Regions from separate parts of the Rhizobium sp. SRDI943 genome, predicted to be linked through region 1. Evidence: predicted binding sites of a transcription regulator. Region 1 holds the regulator's gene; each other region holds the start of a gene.

Region 1 (4,410 bases):
ACGGAGTTACAAGATCATGAACATGTTGACGGAAGCTGCAGTTGAAAAGGCGCTGGATCACAAGATGAGCAACGTCCCGTATAAGATGATCGGAAAGGATGTCTCGGTTTACTACGGCGAAAAGCGCGCGCTATTCGATGTGAACCTGAACATCCGCGAAAACACCGTAACCGCCCTGATCGGCCCGTCCGGCTGCGGCAAGTCGACCTTCCTGCGCAGCCTCAACCGCATGAACGACACGATCGACGGCTGCCGCGTCACCGGCAAGATCACGCTCGACACCGACGATATCTATGATCCCGATATCGACGTCGTCGAACTTCGCGCCCGCGTCGGCATGGTCTTCCAGAAGCCGAACCCGTTCCCGAAGACGATCTATGAAAACGTCTCCTACGGCCCGCGCATCCATGGCCTCGCCAAGTCGAAGGCCGATCTCGACCAAATCGTCGAGACCAGCCTGCAGCGCGCCGGCCTCTGGAACGAGGTCAAGGACCGCGTGCACGAGTCCGGCACCGGCCTGTCGGGCGGTCAGCAGCAGCGCCTCTGCATTGCCCGTGCCGTCGCCGTCAGCCCGGAAGTGATCCTGATGGACGAGCCCTGCTCGGCGCTCGACCCGATCGCCACCGCCAAGGTCGAGGAGCTGATCCACGAGCTGCGCGAGAACTACACGATCGTCATCGTCACCCACTCCATGCAGCAGGCCGCGCGTGTTTCGCAGCGCACCGCCATGTTCCACCTCGGCAATCTCGTCGAGGAGAACGACACCGACAAGATGTTCACCAATCCCGACGATCCGCGCACCCAGGACTACATCATGGGTCGCTTCGGCTGATTTTGGCGTCACCAAGCCTTTCCGTTATTCGAGGATAAAGCCCCATGGCATCGACACATATTTATTCTGCCTATGATGATGATCTGAAGTTCCTGTCCAGGCGGATTTCCGAAATGGGCGGCCTGGCCGAGCAGATGGTCGCCGAAGCCGTGCGGGCGCTCGTCAACGGCGATACCGCGCTGGCGCAGAAGGTCATCTCCGACGATGTGATCCTCGATCACGCCGAACGCGAAATCGGCGACAAGGCGATCGTCACCATCGCCCGCCGCCAGCCGATGGCCGCGGACCTGCGCGAAATCATGGGTTCGATCCGCATCGCCGCCGATCTCGAACGTGTCGGCGACCTCGGCAAGAACACTGCCAAGCGCGTCATCGCCGTCCAAAGCACCGGCGTTCCCCGCAAGCTCGCCCGCGGCCTCGAGCATCTGTCCGAGCTGGCGCTCGTCCAGCTCAAGGAAGTGCTCGACGTCTACACCAATCGTTCCGCCGACAAGGCGAATGCGATCCGCGAACGCGACAACGAGATCGACGCGATGTACACCTCGCTGTTCCGCGAGCTCCTGACCTACATGATGGAAGATCCGCGCAACATCACCAGCTGCACGCATCTTCTCTTCTGCGCCAAGAACATCGAGCGCATCGGCGACCACGCCACCAACATCGCCGAGACGATCTATTACATGACGACAGGCGCGCAGCCGGAAGGCGATCGGCCGAAGGACGACAGCGCCAACACCGTCGGCGCGGTCACCGAATAACTGCCCACACCCCGCCGCTTGCGTGCGCGCCCGTCCGGGCGCGCAAAGAGGTCGCAGCCAATTTTTAAATTTGCGCAGGATGCATTGCTTAAATCACCCTGGTTTAAGGATCATGCGCGAGGAGACCGACACGCATGATCCCGAGAGTTGCAGTTGTTGAAGACGAAGAAGCCCTCAGCGTGCTTCTTCGCTACAATCTCGAAGCGGAAGGCTTCGAGGTCGATACCATCCTTCGTGGCGACGAAGCCGAAATGCGGCTTCAGGAGCGCACGCCCGATCTTCTCATCCTTGATTGGATGCTGCCCGGCGTCTCCGGCATCGAGCTCTGCCGGCGCCTGCGCATGCGGCCGGAGACCGAGCGTCTGCCGATCATCATGCTGACGGCGCGCGGCGAAGAGAGCGAGCGTGTCCGCGGATTGTCGACGGGCGCCGACGACTATGTCGTCAAGCCCTTCTCGACCCCCGAGCTCGTTGCCCGCGTCAAGGCGATGCTGCGTCGCGCCCGTCCCGAGGTGCTGTCGACGGTGCTGAAATGCGGTGACATCGAACTTGACCGTGAGACCCATCGCGTCCATCGCAAGACCCGCGAAGTCCGCCTCGGCCCCACCGAATTCCGCCTGCTGGAATTCCTGATGTCGTCGCCGGGCCGGGTCTTCTCCCGCTCACAGCTGTTGGATGGTGTCTGGGGCCACGATATCTATGTCGACGAGCGCACCGTCGACGTCCATGTCGGCCGCCTGCGCAAGGCGCTGAATTTCTCCAACATGCAGGACGTCATCCGCACCGTCCGCGGCGCCGGTTATTCGATGGAAGCCTGAGGGCTTTTTCGTCATGCTCGGGCTTGTCCCGCTGCTGTCCGGTTCGCGGCGATGGACTGCCCCTCATCTGGCTGCCGCCACCTTCTCCCCGTAAACGGGGCGAAGGGGATATGCCGCGACCTCTCCGTTCCCCACAACCTCGTGCAGGGCACGTCCCCTCGCCCCGTTTACGGGGAGAGGGTTAGGGTGAGGGGCAGCCATCCCCGCAATGAGCGCTTCCATCCGCGCATAAAAAAACGGGCCACTTGGCCCGTTTTCTGCATTCTAACGATGGTCAGCCCGTTCAGCTGGCCCGCGCCGCTGCCCGGCGGCGTTCGTTCACCGGCTGGTAGGCGAGCTTCTGGTGATAGCTGCAATATGGCGAATTGTCGGGGGATTCGCAGCCGCAGAAATGGAAGTCGTCCTTCAGCGGATCGCCGACCGGCCACTTGCAGGTGCGTTCGGTCAGTTCCGTCAGGCCGAGGCGGCGGGAAATCGGCACCACCACATTGCCTCTCGGCACGTATTCCATTTCCTCGATCGTTTCGATCTCGATCTCTTCCTTCAGCATCGTCGCGCCCTGCTGGCGGGTAACGGTGCGGGTGGTGATCCGAGAGGCGAAGTTCGGCGCGCGCGGCGCCGATGTATTGCGCTTCGGCGTTCGCGCCGCGGTGTTGGTGCCGCCGGCCTTGGCACGGCCGGGAAGGCACAGCCGGTGCACTTTACCGATGACCGCGTTTCGGCTGACACCGCCAAGTTGTGCCGCGATCTGGCTCGCGCTCAGTCCTTCGGCCCAAAGCTTCTTGAGTTTCTCGACCCGCTCGTCTGTCCAGTTCATGCCCTGTCTCCACCTTTTGCGTTGGTGATGGCAGAATCCCTCACCGTTGTCCCGGGAGCTCCGAAACAAGAAACGCTTGATCAATTTTGGTGACTAGTTCCGCCGCATGCAGTCTAGTAATTGATCTTTAACCTAGTGTGAGCCTGACTCCGTGACAAGAGTCGCATGAATCCGGATGAATCGAATTCGTAGTTTTCCCCAACTTGCTGTCCCTGCGTGGCATTTCTGCAATAATGCCTGTTGAAGACTGAAAATGCCGCTGTACACCCGTGCTGCATACGCTAAGGGCGCCGTTTTGTTGACATTGCAGCGCGAAAGGGAAATAGTGCCACTCGCCGCCGCAAGGCGGCATTTTTGATTTTTCGGGCCTGGTTTCCTTAGCCGGAGTCATTGCCCGGCAACTTTGATGGAGATCGCGCCATGGCTGAAGCCGCGCCGCTTTATGACACCTATTCTCGTGCCCCGCTGCGGTTCGAGCGAGGCGAGGGCGTATGGCTGATTACCGAAACTGGCGAGCGATATCTCGATTTCGGCGCCGGCGTCGCCGTCACCTCCGTCGGCCACAGCAATCCGCATGTGGTCGGCGCGCTGAAGGAGCAGGCCGACAAGGTCTGGCACCTGTCGAACATCTACGAGATCCCCGGACAGGAGCGTCTGGCTAAACGCCTGACCGACGCCACCTTCGCCGACAAGGTGTTCTTCACCAATTCGGGTGCCGAGGCGCTTGAATGCGCGATCAAGACGGCGCGCCGCTATCAGTTTTCCAAGGGCCATCCCGAGCGCTTCCATATCATCACCTTCGAAGGCGCCTTCCACGGACGGACGCTGGCGATGATCGCCGCCGGTGGCCAGGAAAAATATCTCGAAGGTTTCGGCCCCAAGGCGCCGGGTTTCGATCAGGTGGCTTTCGGCGATATCGAAGCGGTCCGCGCCGCGATCACCGAGGCGACGGCCGCCATCCTCATCGAGCCGGTGCAGGGCGAGGGCGGCGTCCGTCCTGCCACGCCTGAGTTCATGAAGGCGCTTCGCCAGCTCTGCGACGACAACGATCTGCTGTTGATCCTCGACGAGGTCCAGACCGGCGTCGGCCGCACCGGCAAGCTCTTCGCCCATGAATGGTCGGGCATCACACCCGACATCATGGCGGTCGCCAAGGGCATCGGCGGCGGTTTCCCGCTCGGCGCC
Region 2 (4,410 bases), 1.0 Mb from region 1:
GTACCGACGCCGCGCTCGCCTGCGCCGTCATGCACATCGCCTTCCGCGACGGTTACGCCGACCGCGATTACATGGCGAGATACGCCGATGATCCCGCCGGTCTCGAAGCGCATCTGAAAACCAAGACGCCGCAATGGGCCGCTGCTATCACCGGCCTTTCGGTCGAGGAGATCGAAGCCTTCGCCAGCCTCGTCGGCACGACGAAGAAGACCTTCTTCCGCCTGGGTTACGGCTTCACCCGCCAGCGCAACGGCGCGGTCGCCATGCATGCGGCCGCCTCGGTCGCCACCGTTCTCGGCTCCTGGCAATATGAGGGCGGCGGCGCCTTCCATTCGAACAGCGATATCTTCCGCATGAACAGCGCCGAACTGACCGGCCGGTCGATGAAGGATGCCGATATCCGCATGCTCGACCAGTCGCAGATCGGCCGCGTGCTGACCGGCGATGCCGTGGCGCTGCGCCATCGCGGCCCGGTGACGGCTATGCTGATCCAGAACACCAATCCCGCCAACATCGCCCCCGAGCAGCGCCTCGTCAGACGTGGCTTTGCCCGTGAGGACCTCTTCGTTGCCGTCCACGAGCAGTTCCTGACCGAAACGGCCGAGATCGCCAATATCGTCATTCCGGCAACGATGTTCGTCGAACATGACGACATCTACCGGGCCGGCGGCCAGAACCATATCCTGCTGGGGCCGAAGCTGGTCGAGCCACCGCCCACCGTGCGCACCAATCTCTTCGTCATCGAGGAACTGGCCAAACGCCTCGGCGTCGCCGATCGCCCAGGCTTCGGCTTTACCGCCCGCGAGATGGTCGACCGCATCCTCGAATCGAGCGGCCTGCCGGATTACGATCATTTCCTCGAACACAAATGGTTCGATCGCCAGCCCGCTTTCGAGGAAGCGCATTATCTGAACGGCTTTGCCCATCCGGACGGCAAGTTCCACTTTCGCCCGGACTGGATCAATCAGCCGGCGCCGAACAAACCGCCGGCGGCAATCGGCGCGCTCGGTCCGCACGCAGCGCTTCCAGACTTCCCCGATCAGGTCGATGTCATCGAAGTCGCCGATCCCGAGCATCCCTTCCGCCTCGCCACGTCGCCGGCGCGCAACTTCCTGAATTCGAGCTTTTCGGAAACCAAGACCTCCCGGCAGAAAGAAGGCCGCCCTGAAGTGATGATCAATCCGGCCGACGCCGAAGCCAACGGCATCACCCATGGCGATCTCGTCCGCATCGGTAACAGCCGCGGCGATCTGCGCATCCACGCCCGCATCACCACTGAAGTGAAATCAGGCGTGCTGATTGCCGAGGGCCTTTGGCCGAACAAGGCGCATGTCGACGGCGAGGGCATCAACGTCTTGACCGGCGCCGACCCCGTCGCGCCTTATGGCGGTGCGGCCGTGCACGACAACAAGGTCTGGCTTCGCAGGGACGCAGCATGATGCAGCCGAAATCCCGGGTGAAAATCGCCGGCGAGGAAACCCTGTCGAATGGGTGGACGCGGCTGAGCAGCTATCTGCTCGACTATATCGACCGCAAGGGCGCAACCCATCGGTTGAAGCGGGAAGTCTACCACCGCACGCCCGCCGCCTGCATTCTGCTTTATGATCCCAGGCGCGACCTCGTCGTTCTCGTCCGCCAATTCCGCCTCGCCGTTCATCTCAACGGCGATCCCAGCTGGATAATCGAGGTGCCGGCCGGCCTTCTCGACGATGACCATCCCGAAACGGCGATCCGTCGCGAGGCGATGGAGGAGACCGGCTATCGCCTGCGCGAGGCGCGCTTCCTGTTCAAATCCTACACCTCACCGGGTGCCGTCACCGAAGTGGTCCACTTCTTCGCAGCCCTCGTCGACATCGCCGACCGCGTGGCCGAAGGCGGCGGCATGGACGAGGAGCACGAGGATATCGAAGTCCTCGAGATTCCGCTCGACGAGGCGGCGACGATGATCGAAACCGGCGAGATCTTCGACGTCAAGACGATCGTGCTTCTGCAATGGGCCCTGTTGAACAGGGCAAAGCTGACAGCGTGAATCTGCGGAGCGAGCGCATCGGGTCATTTCCAAAGCGCAAGTTTCCGCTTTAAGATGATACGGCGCGAAATTTCATACGACTGTCACGTAGCAGTTCTATGCGCTGCGGTTTGTCAATCATCGGATGCGGTCAGGAGAAAGCCCATGTGGCTCAGCAATTTCACCCTCGTTCTCCCAAACGAGGTGGTGAGTGAAGGTTCCGTGCGTGTTGAGGGTGGCGTCATCGCCGAGATCCGGCCGGAGCCGGTCGCCGGTGCTGCCATCGATGGCGGCAGGCGGCTGCTGATGCCGGGATTCGTCGATCTCCACGGCGACATGATCGAGCGCGAGATCGCCCCGCGGCCGAACGCGACGATGCCGATCGATTTCGGCATCCACGAACTCGACAAGAAGCTTGCCGCCGCCGGTGTCACCACGGCGTTTGCCGCCGTCTCTTTTGCGACCGAAAGCGTCTACGGCCACGTCCGCTCGCTGCAGACGACATCGGCGGTGATCGAAGGCATCAACCGCCTGCGTGATGATCTGCTGATCGACCACCGCGTCCACGCCCGTTACGAGATCACCAATGTCGGTGCAGCGCCTGCACTCGAACGCCTGCTGAATGCCGATCAGATCGACATGGTCTCGCTTACCGACCATACGCCGGGTCAGGGCCAGTACAACAACCTGCAAAGCTACATCCTTAGCATCTCCGAGCGCCGCGCCATCTCCGAGGAAATGGCGGCGGAGATCGTCGCCAAGCGCATTGCCATGCGCAACAATGCTGACATCGAGGCCAAGCTGAAGGAGATCGTCGCGCTGTCGCTGAAGCACAAGCTGTCGCTTGCCTCGCATGACGATGACAGCGTCGAAAAAGTCGCCGAGATGCACGATCTTGGCGTCACAATCAGCGAGTTTCCGGTCACCGCGCCTGCGGCCGAAGAGGCGCGCCGCCGCGGCCTCTGGACGCTGATGGGCGCGCCGAACGCGCTGCGCGGCCAGTCGATGTCGGGCAATCTCAGCGCGCTCGATGCCGCAAGGGCCGGCCTGCTGAGCGTCATCGCCGCCGATTATCATCCAGCTGCCTTCGTGCCTGGCATTTTCAAGCTTGCCGACATGGTGGACGGCGGCATGCCGGCAGCCGTTGCCATGGCGACCGGCAATGCGGCCCGTTCCGCCGGCCTGTCGGATCGCGGCGAGATCGCCATCGGCCAGCGCGCCGATCTGGTCGTGGTCGAGCCGGGTGATATCAATCGCATCCGCGCCACCTTCCGCGCCGGCCGCTTCGTCTACAGCGACGGCACGCTGCATCCGTTAAGGGCGCTGGCGGCTTAAGCGCGGTCGCCGATCAGCGAAATAAGCTGGGTCTTGGGTGCGGCGGTCGAAGCCTCCGCGCCGACGGCCTTGCCGCCTTCCATCGTCACACGGCCTTCGGCAAAGAGCCGCAGCGCTTGCGGGTAAATCTGGTGTTCGATGGTGAGCACACGCGCGGCAAGGCTTTCGGCCGTGTCACCGGAAAAAACAGGTACGGCCGCCTGGCCGATCACCGGCCCCTCATCCATGCCTTCGGTGACGAAATGAACCGTGCAGCCGGCGATCCGCATGCCGGCGTCGATCGCCCGCTGATGCGTATGCAGGCCCGGAAATAAGGGCAGCAGGGAAGGGTGGATGTTGAGCATCCGGCCTTCATAACGCTGGATGAACGTCGCCGTCAGCAGCCGCATATAGCCTGCCAGGCAAAGAATATCGGGTTTAAGCTCGTCGAGCGCCGAAAAGATCGCCGCCTCATGCGCGTCCTTGCTGGCGTAGTCCTTGCGGGGAAAAGCGAATGTGGCAATGCCTTCGGCGGCGGCCTTGGCAAGCCCGCCGGCATCCGCCTTGTCGGAAATCACCCCGACGATCTCGGCCGGATAGTCGGCTGCCTTTGCCGCCGCAACCAGCGCCATCATGTTGGAGCCGCTGCCTGATATGAAGACGACGGCGCGTTTGCGCGGCGAACTCATATGGCAAGCGTGCCCTTGTAGACCGTGCCGGCAGCGCCTTCTTCGCGGGCGATCATGCGGCCGAGCGTGATAACTGTCTCGCCCTCGGCTTCGAGAGCCGCGGAAACCGTCGCGACATTCTCGCCGGCAACAACGGCGATCATGCCGACACCGCAGTTGAAGGTGCGCAGCATTTCCTTGGATTCGACGCCGCCCGTCTTGGCGAGCCATGAAAACACCGGCGGCACCTTGACGGCGGCAAGATCGATCTCGGCCGTCAGATGCTTCGGCAGCACGCGCGGAATATTTTCCGGGAAGCCGCCGCCGGTGATGTGCGCCAGCGCCTTGATGGCGCCGGTCTCGCGGATCGCCTTCAGAAGCGGCTTCACATAGATGCGTGTCGGCTCGAGCAGGGCTTCG
Region 3 (4,410 bases), 1.4 Mb from region 1:
CGAGCCATGGCCGGCCGACAGCACGAAGCGATCGCGGTTCGGCCAGTGCGGCTTCTTCGGATCGAACTTCAGATATTTGGTGAACAGGACCGTTGCCACGTCGGCCATGCCCATCGGCATGCCCGGGTGGCCGGAGTTCGCCTTTTCAACGGCGTCCATGGCAAGAAAACGGATCGCATTCGCCATCCGGTCGTGTTGTTCGGGAGAGGTCATGGCTTTTCCGCAAGTTCCGGGTGTCGGGGGATGGCCTCGAGCCTCCAAGACCATCGAGTGAAAGCGGCAGAGACATAGCAGTTGGGACGGGCAAGTCAATAAATGGCAGGTCAAATCCGGGCGGGAAGCGGCGATTTTTGACATTTGATCACGCGATTGTACAAATGACGAAATCGATGTGTAAAACGCTCATCCACAGGATAGGCCGGTGGGCAAGTGACAGGATTTATTGACGGGCCGTTAGCGAGCTGCATATCCTTTTGAAATCGCAGGATCGGTGCGGCGTGCCGATTCGCGGATCCTGCGCGGGAATCGGAAAGACATGATGCCCACAGGCAAAACCATGGAAGCAGCGCTCAACGAATTGAGACAGGCGATATCGAGCCTCGAAAACGCCGTCGACATGCGCGTCGAACGGCAGCGCGAGCAGGGCGAGATCGAGGGCGAGGTGCGGCGTGTACACGCCGACCGCTCGCGCCTGGCGCAGGAGCTCGACCAGGCCGAATTCCGCGCCAACCGGCTGGAAGAGGTTAATCGCGAGGTATCGCGGCGGCTGGTGACGGCCATGGAAACGATCCGCGCAGTTCTGGATCGCTGATAGGAAGAGTTTGGCATGGCGCAGGTGACGGTAACGATCGACGGCAAGGCCTATCGCATGGCCTGCGAGGAAGGGCAGGAGGATCACCTGACCGATCTCGCCACCCGCTTCGACCGCTATGTCGGCCATCTCAAGGATCAGTTCGGGGAAATCGGCGATCTCAGGATCACCGTCATGGCCGGCATCATGATCACGGACGAGATTGCCGAGCTGACGCGCCGCGTCGCCGGGTTGGAGTCCGAGCTCGAGACGCTGCGCGGCAATCGCGATACGGTGCTTGCAGCCACCGCCCGGACCGAGGAAAATCTTGCGGCAGCGCTCAGTGAAGTGTCGAGCCGCATCCGCGGCATCACCGACAAGCTGAACGGCCGGTCCGCCCCGGAACTCAATTGATCCTAGAGCCTTTCCTGGTCAGATTGAAGCATTCTGTTGGCTCAAACGGAGTCGGATGGTCGACCGGCCGGCGCGTGTCGTAGCCCGGCTCTACGGCCAAGCCGGCCGGTCGATCAGCCGGCCCGTTTCAGCCAACCCGAAGGGCCGGGCATCTTTGCGCCAGGATCAGAGGCGATCGGCTCGGACGTACCAAGAGGTATGCCCTTCGCCAATCGCCTCTGCCCTGACGAAAACCTGCTCCGGCAGAATGCTTCAATCTGACGAGGAAAGGCTCTAATTAAATAGGGGCGGCCTTCCGTCGCCACTGGCGCGGCAGCGCAAACAACCTTATATATCGCCATGCGGTCTGCGCCTCTCGACAGGAACCACAATCCCTGGGGCCATACTCGATCCAAAGGGAGCTGTCCCTGGCCAGGCCCGTGGGCCTGGACACACGGCGCCCACCTACGTTTGTAGGCACCCAGGATCGTAAACATCCATCGGTGGTCGTGGATCGCACCCTTTCCTTCCATTTTCAGCGAAGACGCCGGATATGGCGGGCGAACGCGGGTTGCCCGTTCGCCCTTCTTCAGCGCGTCCGTTACTTCGTCAGACCTGGAAGGGTGACCTGGAAGACCTGGAACATGGTGTCGACGTCGGCACCGCCGTCCGCCTTGTAGGCGGCACCCACCTGGAAACCATCCTGCGTCAAGAAGTCGTTGTCATTGGCGACGAACAGGAAGTAGTCGTCCGGCAGGTTCGGGTCGAGAACGCTCGCCAGACCCATGGCTTCCCACTTTTCCGACAGATTGTTCTTGTCGTTCGGCGCGCCGTTGTGCAGGCCGAAGCGGGTGAGATCGGTCTTGTCGTTGAGGTCGATGAAGGGTGTCAGCGTCGCCGGCGTCAGCGAGGGATCGATGACGCCCTTCGGCGCGATCGGCTTGCCGTCATCGAAATCGCTGCCGGCGATGTCGGTCGCGGCGGAAATGTCGACGATGTCGACCTTGCGGTAGAGCGAGGTGTCGCCCTTCAGGCCCTGGCCGTTGCCGCTGTCGCGGGCGAGCATCAGGAAGGTCTTGTCGGACAGGGCGACGATTTCGCTCTCGGCGGCGATCGTCGTCTTGTCCTTGGCGTCCTTGAAGACCGGCAGCGGCACGACATATTCGTGCACCAGTTTCAAGTGATCGGGATCGGCGGCGTCATAGATCATGGCGCGGGTATTCTGGCGGGTCGAGCCGGAATCGCCGCCGTCCTGGCGGGCGGCCGATTGCAGCACAGCGATGATGAACTTGCCATCAGGCGTCATCGCCATGCCTTCGAGACCCTGGTTGTTCTGGCGGCCGGTCTCCGGATCTTTCGGGTCCGGAGCGGAGGCGCCGGAGCCGGGATTGTTGGAGGCAAAGCTCAACGCGCCCTTGCGCATCGGCAAAAGCGCCTTCGGCGGCTGGGTGGCGGAGAGCAGGTGTCCGTCAGCGGCGAAGTGATAGATATAAGGCCCGTATTCGTCGCTGACGAACATGCTGCCGTCGGCCATGCGGATGATGGCTTCATTGTCGAGCGCGATCTTGCCGTTCGTCGCCTGCGGCAGCGCGGGAAAACTACCGGCAGCGGGGCGGACGCCGGATTCCGGGTCGAGACCGGTCATGTCGCCGCCCCTGTCGTCGACGAAGAGTGTGGAATCGACGAGCCTTGCGTCGACGCCCGACTGTTCCTTGCCGACCTCGGGTGCCGCACCCGGAGCGGTCGGCGTCAGGCCGATCGAGATGGTGTTCAGACGTGGCCGGTAATCAACGGTGCCGACGGCGTTGTAACCGCGGTCGGGCAACAGGTAGAGCGTGCCCTTGTAGCCGGCGCCGTCGCGGCTCCAGGCGGCGGGATCGATCGCCATGCCCGAGCCGGAACCGAAGGTCTCGCCGAATTTGTCACGCTGGTTGGCCGGAATGCGGCCGATGCCCACCAAGCCCTTGTTGACGAAGGTGAGGCCGCCGACGGTGGCGGAATTCTCGGCCATTGCGACGACTGGCACGGCGGCGGATGCCGCGAGAACCGCGGCGAACAGCCGCGATGCGTATGGTCTGACATTCTCCATGGAAATACCCTCTCGGTCAAAAGCGCTCTCGAAACGGCTTCCGCCCGCAGGCTGGACACCGCTTCAAATGACACCCCGGCCTGGATTCGATTTCCCGATGGCACAACACGCCCTGGATTTCGTCGCCCCATATCCCCGGCAGACGGTCTATGACGGGATCGTGATATCTGGATGACACTTCTCAGCGAAAGCGTCATGCTGGAGAGGAAGTCGGGCTTTCGCGTGTCCGCATTCCAGCTGCTGCTCTATCCGACCGGGTAAGGCCCTTCGGCGAAGACCTCATCGTGGTAGCCCTTGGAGCCGACATTCAGCGCCAAAGGGCTTCGCCACTCCCTGTTGTCGCGCAGGCAATCGAGCACGAAACGGAAATCATATCGCGGATGCCAGCCGAGTTCCCGCCTTGCGCGTTCGTTGACATAGACACGGTCGAGCGAAGGAAACATCTTCCAGCCGCGTGATGCGTAAAGGGCGCCTGCACCCGGGAACAGTCGTTCGACGACGTGAGGCGCGTCGCGCCGGATCGCGGCGAGATCACTTGCCGAAAACGGCGTCGTGGCGGAGATGATGTAGCGGCCAAAGCCGATTGCCGGCGCCTTTTCGAGCGCCAGCAGATGGGCGCTGACCACGTCGCTGATATCGACGCGGCGGTGAAGAAGCTCGTTGGCCTGGGCATTCTCTGCCGAATAGCCGTTGCGAATGTCAGGATCGTCGTCATTTTCGGGAAAGAAACGCGAAGTCCTGAGAATGGCGACCGGCAGGCCGGATTTGCGGGCGAAGAGTTCGCACAGACGTTCGGCGGCGAGTTTCGTCACGCCGTAGATGTTTTTCGCGACGGGAAGCACGTCCTCGGTCACCCATGCCGCCGGTTCGCCGGCAGCCGGCGTCAATGCCGCACCGAAGGTGCTGGTGGTGCTGGTGAAGACGAAGCTTGCGACGCCTGCGGTGGTCGCCTCTTCGAGCAGGTGCAGAGTGCCGGCGATATTGGTGTCGAGGAATCATAATTGCCGTGGGTCGCCACATGCGGTTTGTGCAACGTCGCGGCATGGATGACGTGGCTGATGCCCGACATCGCCTGGCGGACGAAGGCGCGATCACTGATCGAGCCGACCATGTCGGTAAAAGCCGAGGGCTTGATATC
Region 4 (4,410 bases), 130 kb from region 1:
GTTTTCGCGCCCGGCGCCGATCCTCTTCTTCATCGTCGTCGCCGTTCTCATCGACCAGGCCGTCAAGATCGCCGTTGATCATTACCTGCCGCTACAGGAGGCCGTACCCGTCGTTCCGATGCTGGCGCTCTACCGCACCTACAATCTCGGCGTCGCCTTTTCGATGCTGTCGGGCATGGACGGCTGGTTCATCGTCGGCATGCGGCTCATCATCGTCGCCTTCGTCATCTGGCTGTGGTACCGCACGGCGAAGGATCGCTGGATCGCCCATCTCGGTTATGCGCTGATCATCGCCGGCGCGATCGGCAATCTCGTCGACCGCTTCGCTTATGGGCATGTGATCGATTACATTCTTTTCTACACCGAGAGTTGGTCCTTCGCGGTCTTCAATCTCGCCGACAGTTTCATCACCATCGGGGCCGGCTGCGTCATTCTCGACGAGCTGCTGCTGCCGAAAAAGGCCAGCCGCTAAAATCTTATCGAAATCCTGAAGGCATTCGGAACGGGCCTCATGTTATCCAGATAGCATGCAGAACCTGGGACAGTTGCAGGAAAGATTGTCCGCCGCCTTCGGTGGACCCGCCGCCAAGCCGCATGAGAAGCGGATGGAGGCGGTCTTCGCACGACCGAACGCACCGGCACCCCGGGGCGCCGATGACCGCCAGGACGGACCTGCACCGACACGGCGCCTGCTGTTCTACTGGCTCGGCGGCGCCGGCCTTCTTGCCGCAACGATCCTGATGCTGCTTGCCCATGCCGGCGATCCGCTGCTGCTTTCGGGCGGTCTCGTCGTCCTTGGCCTGGCCGTCATCGCCAGTTATGCCCTGCTGATGGTTCGCTCGCGCAAGGCCGGGCAGCGCCCCGGTCAATCCATGCCGGATGAGAATGGCGGCGCAAAGCTGTTTGCCGACGTGCACGACGTGCTCGGCGACATCACGGTCAGCCGCACCATGGACCGGCGCATCATCTCCGCCAATGACACGTTTCGCCGCCTGACCGGGCGGCTGCGTCCGGAAGGAAAAACCTGCGAGGAGATCGGCCTTGCCTTCCGCCCCGGTCCGATACCGCATTGCTACGATGTCGAGATCTCGACGCCGGAAGGCCAGCGCATCTTCCTCTGGCGTGACGTCGTTACCCGCGACCCGGCGAACGGCCGCCTGCTGCTGCAAAGCGTTGCCCGCGACGTGACCGACGAGCGGCTGATCGCGCAGGGCCGCGAGGAAGCCCGCCAGAAGGCCGAATATAACAGCGCCGCCAAATCGAGGCTGCTTGCCACCGTCAGCCACGAGGTGCGCACGCCGCTTTCAGGCATCCTCGGCATGACGCATCTGATCGCGGAGACGCGGTTGACGCAGGAGCAGCAGAACTATCTCGCGAACATCCGCCAGTCCGGCCATGCATTGACGCAGCTCGTCGAGGATCTGCTCGATTTCTCCACCATCGAAGTCGGCCGCTTCGCGCTGCACCCGCGCTCGGAATCGCTGCGCAAGCTTCTGGAAAGCGTCGTCGAGATGCTCGCCCACCGGGCGCATGAAAAGGGTATCGAGATCGGCGCCACCGTGTCCTCCGACGTGCCCGAAAATATGAGCTTCGACCCGGCGCGGCTGCGCCAGGTTCTGTTCAACGTCATCGGCAATGCCGTGAAGTTCACCCAGGTTGGCGGCGTCTTCATCCGCGTGTCGCTCGACGACGACGACCTCTCGATCACCGTGACCGATAGCGGTCCCGGCATGACGACGGAGGAGCAGGCGCGCGTCTTCGGCGAGTTCGAGCAGGGCGGGAGCGTTGTCGACAAGAGCAGCGGGACCGGCCTCGGCCTTGCCATCTCCGCCCGCATCATGCGCGAATTCAACGGCGCGCTGACGGTTGCCAGCGAAAAGGGCCGAGGCAGCGAATTCACCATCCGCTTCCCTGTCGATATCGACAGCGAGCGCCCCGACCGGCGAAACACGCTGCTTTCAGGCAACAGCGTCGTGCTGCTGGCGCCGGCAGGTGCGGCGCGCACCGCCATCGCCGAAACGATCACCACGCTCGGCGGCCTCTGCCATCTTGTCGGCGACGGCGAGACGGCGCGGGCAACGCTGCTCGAGCTGGCAAAGAGCGGGCGGAGGCCGACCGATATCATCATCGACCATCGCATGTCGGCGGAATTTTCCGCCCATCTTGCCGATCGCGCCGAAATCGCCGCCCTTGGCCTGCGCAAGGTCCTGCTCGTCAATCCGGAAGAGCGCAGCGCCCATCCGCTCGACCTCTTCGATGCCTGGCTAATCCGGCCGCTGCGCGAACAGTCGCTGATCGACGTGCTGCGCGGGCGCATGCGCGGCATGGAGAAGCGCGACGCGCTGAACGACAACCAGCCGGGCTTCGGCCTTTCGGTGGCGGAGACGCTGGTTGCCGCCAGCGGGCTCAGCATCCTGCTCGGCGAGGACGATCCGATCAATGCCATGCTGGTGCGCGTCGTCCTGGAAAAGGGCGGGCATAAGGTGCGCCATGTCGAGGATTTCGAGACCCTGCTCGACTACGCGCTCTGCGAGGCCAATGCCCGGCCCGATATCATCATCAGCGACCTCTCGATGCCTGGCGGCAACGGCATCGACATGCTCGGACGCCTGCGCGGCCACGAGCGGCGGCTCGATCTCGCCTCGGTGCCGGTGATCGTGCTGACGGCCGACAAGAGCGACGAATCGCGCCGCCAGGTCTTGCTCAACGGCGCCAACCGCGTCATGGTAAAGCCGGTCGATCCGGTGCGGCTGCTGACCGAAGTTCAGGCGGTTGCCGCCCTTTCCGCCCGCCGGGCAGAGGCGCGGTGAGCGCCTCGGGAACCGGCATGTTTCTTGCGCCTGGAAATTCAAAATGTCACTTTCCTGTCGTAGAGAAGTGTTTTATGGCGTCGATAAGCCGGCAACGGGAGAATCGTCATGTCCGCCATCGACATCCTGAATCGTGACACCACCGCGGAGGCTGCACCGCCCTCGACGGCTGTGCAGAAGGACGGCGATATCCTCGGCCGCATCGGCAATCTGGAGACCCGCCTTGCCCGCACGGCACGCGAGATCGATGCCGCCCAGGCCGTGCGCTACCGCGTCTTCGTCGACGAAATGAAGGCGCAGCTGCCGCTGGATGCGATGCGCCGACAGCGCGACGTCGACGCCTATGACGCTGTCTGCGACCATCTTCTGGTTCTCGACCGCTCGATCGAGGGCGACCCGGAAGACCAGATCGTCGGCACCTACAGGCTGTTGCGTCAAGATGTCGCCATCGCCAATGGCGGTTTTTACTCGGCTTCCGAATTCGAAATCGAGGGCCTCATCGCCAAACACCCGGACAAGCGCTTCATGGAACTCGGCCGCTCCTGCGTGCTGCCGGAATACCGCACCAAGCGCACCGTCGAGCTCCTGTGGCAGGGCAACTGGGCCTATGCGCTGAAACACGGCGTCAGCGCCATGTTCGGCTGCGCCTCGTTCCCCGGCGTCTATCTCGAAAGCCACGCGCTGGCACTGTCCTTCCTCTACCACAATGTGCTGGCGAAGAACGAATGGGCCATCGGGGCGCTGCCGCATCTGGCCCGCAACATGGACCTGATGCCGGTCGAAGCCATCAACCCGAAGCGGGCGCTGATGGCTCTGCCGCCGCTGATCAAGGGCTATCTCCGCCTCGGCGCGATGGTCGGCTCCAGCGCGGTCATCGATCATGCCTTCAACACGACCGACGTGCTGATCGTGCTGCCGATCTCCAGCATCTCGGACCGTTACCTGAATTATTACGGCGCCGATGCCGGCCGCTTCGCGAGCTAATTTAATTTGCGCAGACGATCATCTGCCTGTGAAAAGCCAATTCCAGCCTCTCCGATGGCGTGCCCTCTGATCCTGGCGGAAAGATGCCCGGCCCTTCGGGTTGGCTGAAACGGGCCGGCTGATCGACCGGCCGGCTTGGCCGTAGAGCTGGGCTACGACGCGCGCCGGCCGGTCGACCATCCGACTCCGTTTGAGCCAACAGAATGCTTCAATCTAACCCGGAAAGGCTCTAGTGATCGGATCGCCTTCTGGTGTCCGACGGGTTCTCTCCATACGCCGCCCGATAGGTTGCCGCAAAGCGGCCAAAGTGAAAGAATCCCCACTTCAAGCAGATGTCCCGCAACGGCTGCCGGTTTGAAGGATCGCGCAGATCCTCCCGTACCGCTTGCAAGCGGATCGTCCTGAGGTAGGCAGCCGGTGTGGTTCCCTTGAAGGCACGAAAACCGCTTTCAAGAGCGCGAATGGAAATGCCTGCCGCCTCCGCGACACTCTGCATCGTCAACGGCTGTGCGATGTTTGCATGCATGAATTCAATTGCCCGACGGACATGCCGGGGTGCGATCAGATGGATTTTCCTGTCGAGAAGATGCGAGAGCCGATGAGGAACCGAGCGCAC

The links. The regulator PhoB, encoded in region 1, activates phosphate uptake and scavenging genes when phosphate is short. The targets are predictions, from matches to a motif close to TGTCATNNANCTGTCAT.
Region 2: a site for PhoB is predicted at 2,100-2,116, ahead of AC245Y_RS06270 (alpha-D-ribose 1-methylphosphonate 5-triphosphate diphosphatase). Genes of this name have one in related genera too.
Region 3: a site for PhoB is predicted at 3,433-3,449, ahead of AC245Y_RS18290 (esterase-like activity of phytase family protein). Genes of this name have one in related genera too.
Region 4: a site for PhoB is predicted at 2,855-2,871, ahead of olsB (l-ornithine N(alpha)-acyltransferase). Genes of this name have one in related genera too.

What each region holds. Positions count from the first base shown of each region.
Region 1 is NZ_CM172787.1:181,045-185,454, forward strand. Features, by position in the region: gene pstB (phosphate ABC transporter ATP-binding protein PstB) at 17-832, shown strand; gene phoU (phosphate signaling complex protein PhoU) at 877-1,590, shown strand; gene phoB (phosphate regulon transcriptional regulator PhoB) at 1,725-2,408, shown strand; gene AC245Y_RS00935 (GcrA family cell cycle regulator) at 2,692-3,225, opposite strand; gene AC245Y_RS00940 (aspartate aminotransferase family protein) at 3,646-4,410, shown strand, end outside.
Region 2 is NZ_CM172787.1:1,229,345-1,233,754, forward strand. Features, by position in the region: gene AC245Y_RS06260 (molybdopterin-containing oxidoreductase family protein) at 1-1,439, shown strand, start outside; gene AC245Y_RS06265 (NUDIX domain-containing protein) at 1,436-2,029, shown strand; gene AC245Y_RS06270 (alpha-D-ribose 1-methylphosphonate 5-triphosphate diphosphatase) at 2,174-3,343, shown strand; gene purN (phosphoribosylglycinamide formyltransferase) at 3,340-4,011, opposite strand; gene purM (phosphoribosylformylglycinamidine cyclo-ligase) at 4,008-4,410, opposite strand, start outside.
Region 3 is NZ_CM172787.1:3,595,951-3,600,360, reverse strand. Features, by position in the region: gene tkt (transketolase) at 1-213, opposite strand, end outside; gene AC245Y_RS18305 (DUF4164 domain-containing protein) at 536-811, shown strand; gene AC245Y_RS18300 (cell division protein ZapA) at 827-1,204, shown strand; RNA gene ssrS (6S RNA) at 1,545-1,703, shown strand; gene AC245Y_RS18290 (esterase-like activity of phytase family protein) at 1,785-3,272, opposite strand; partial or broken gene AC245Y_RS18285 (NAD-dependent epimerase/dehydratase family protein) at 3,518-4,410, opposite strand, start outside.
Region 4 is NZ_CM172787.1:49,480-53,889, reverse strand. Features, by position in the region: gene lspA (signal peptidase II) at 1-472, shown strand, start outside; gene AC245Y_RS00255 (PAS domain-containing hybrid sensor histidine kinase/response regulator) at 528-2,810, shown strand; gene olsB (l-ornithine N(alpha)-acyltransferase) at 2,919-3,794, shown strand; gene AC245Y_RS00245 (helix-turn-helix transcriptional regulator) at 4,024-4,410, opposite strand, start outside.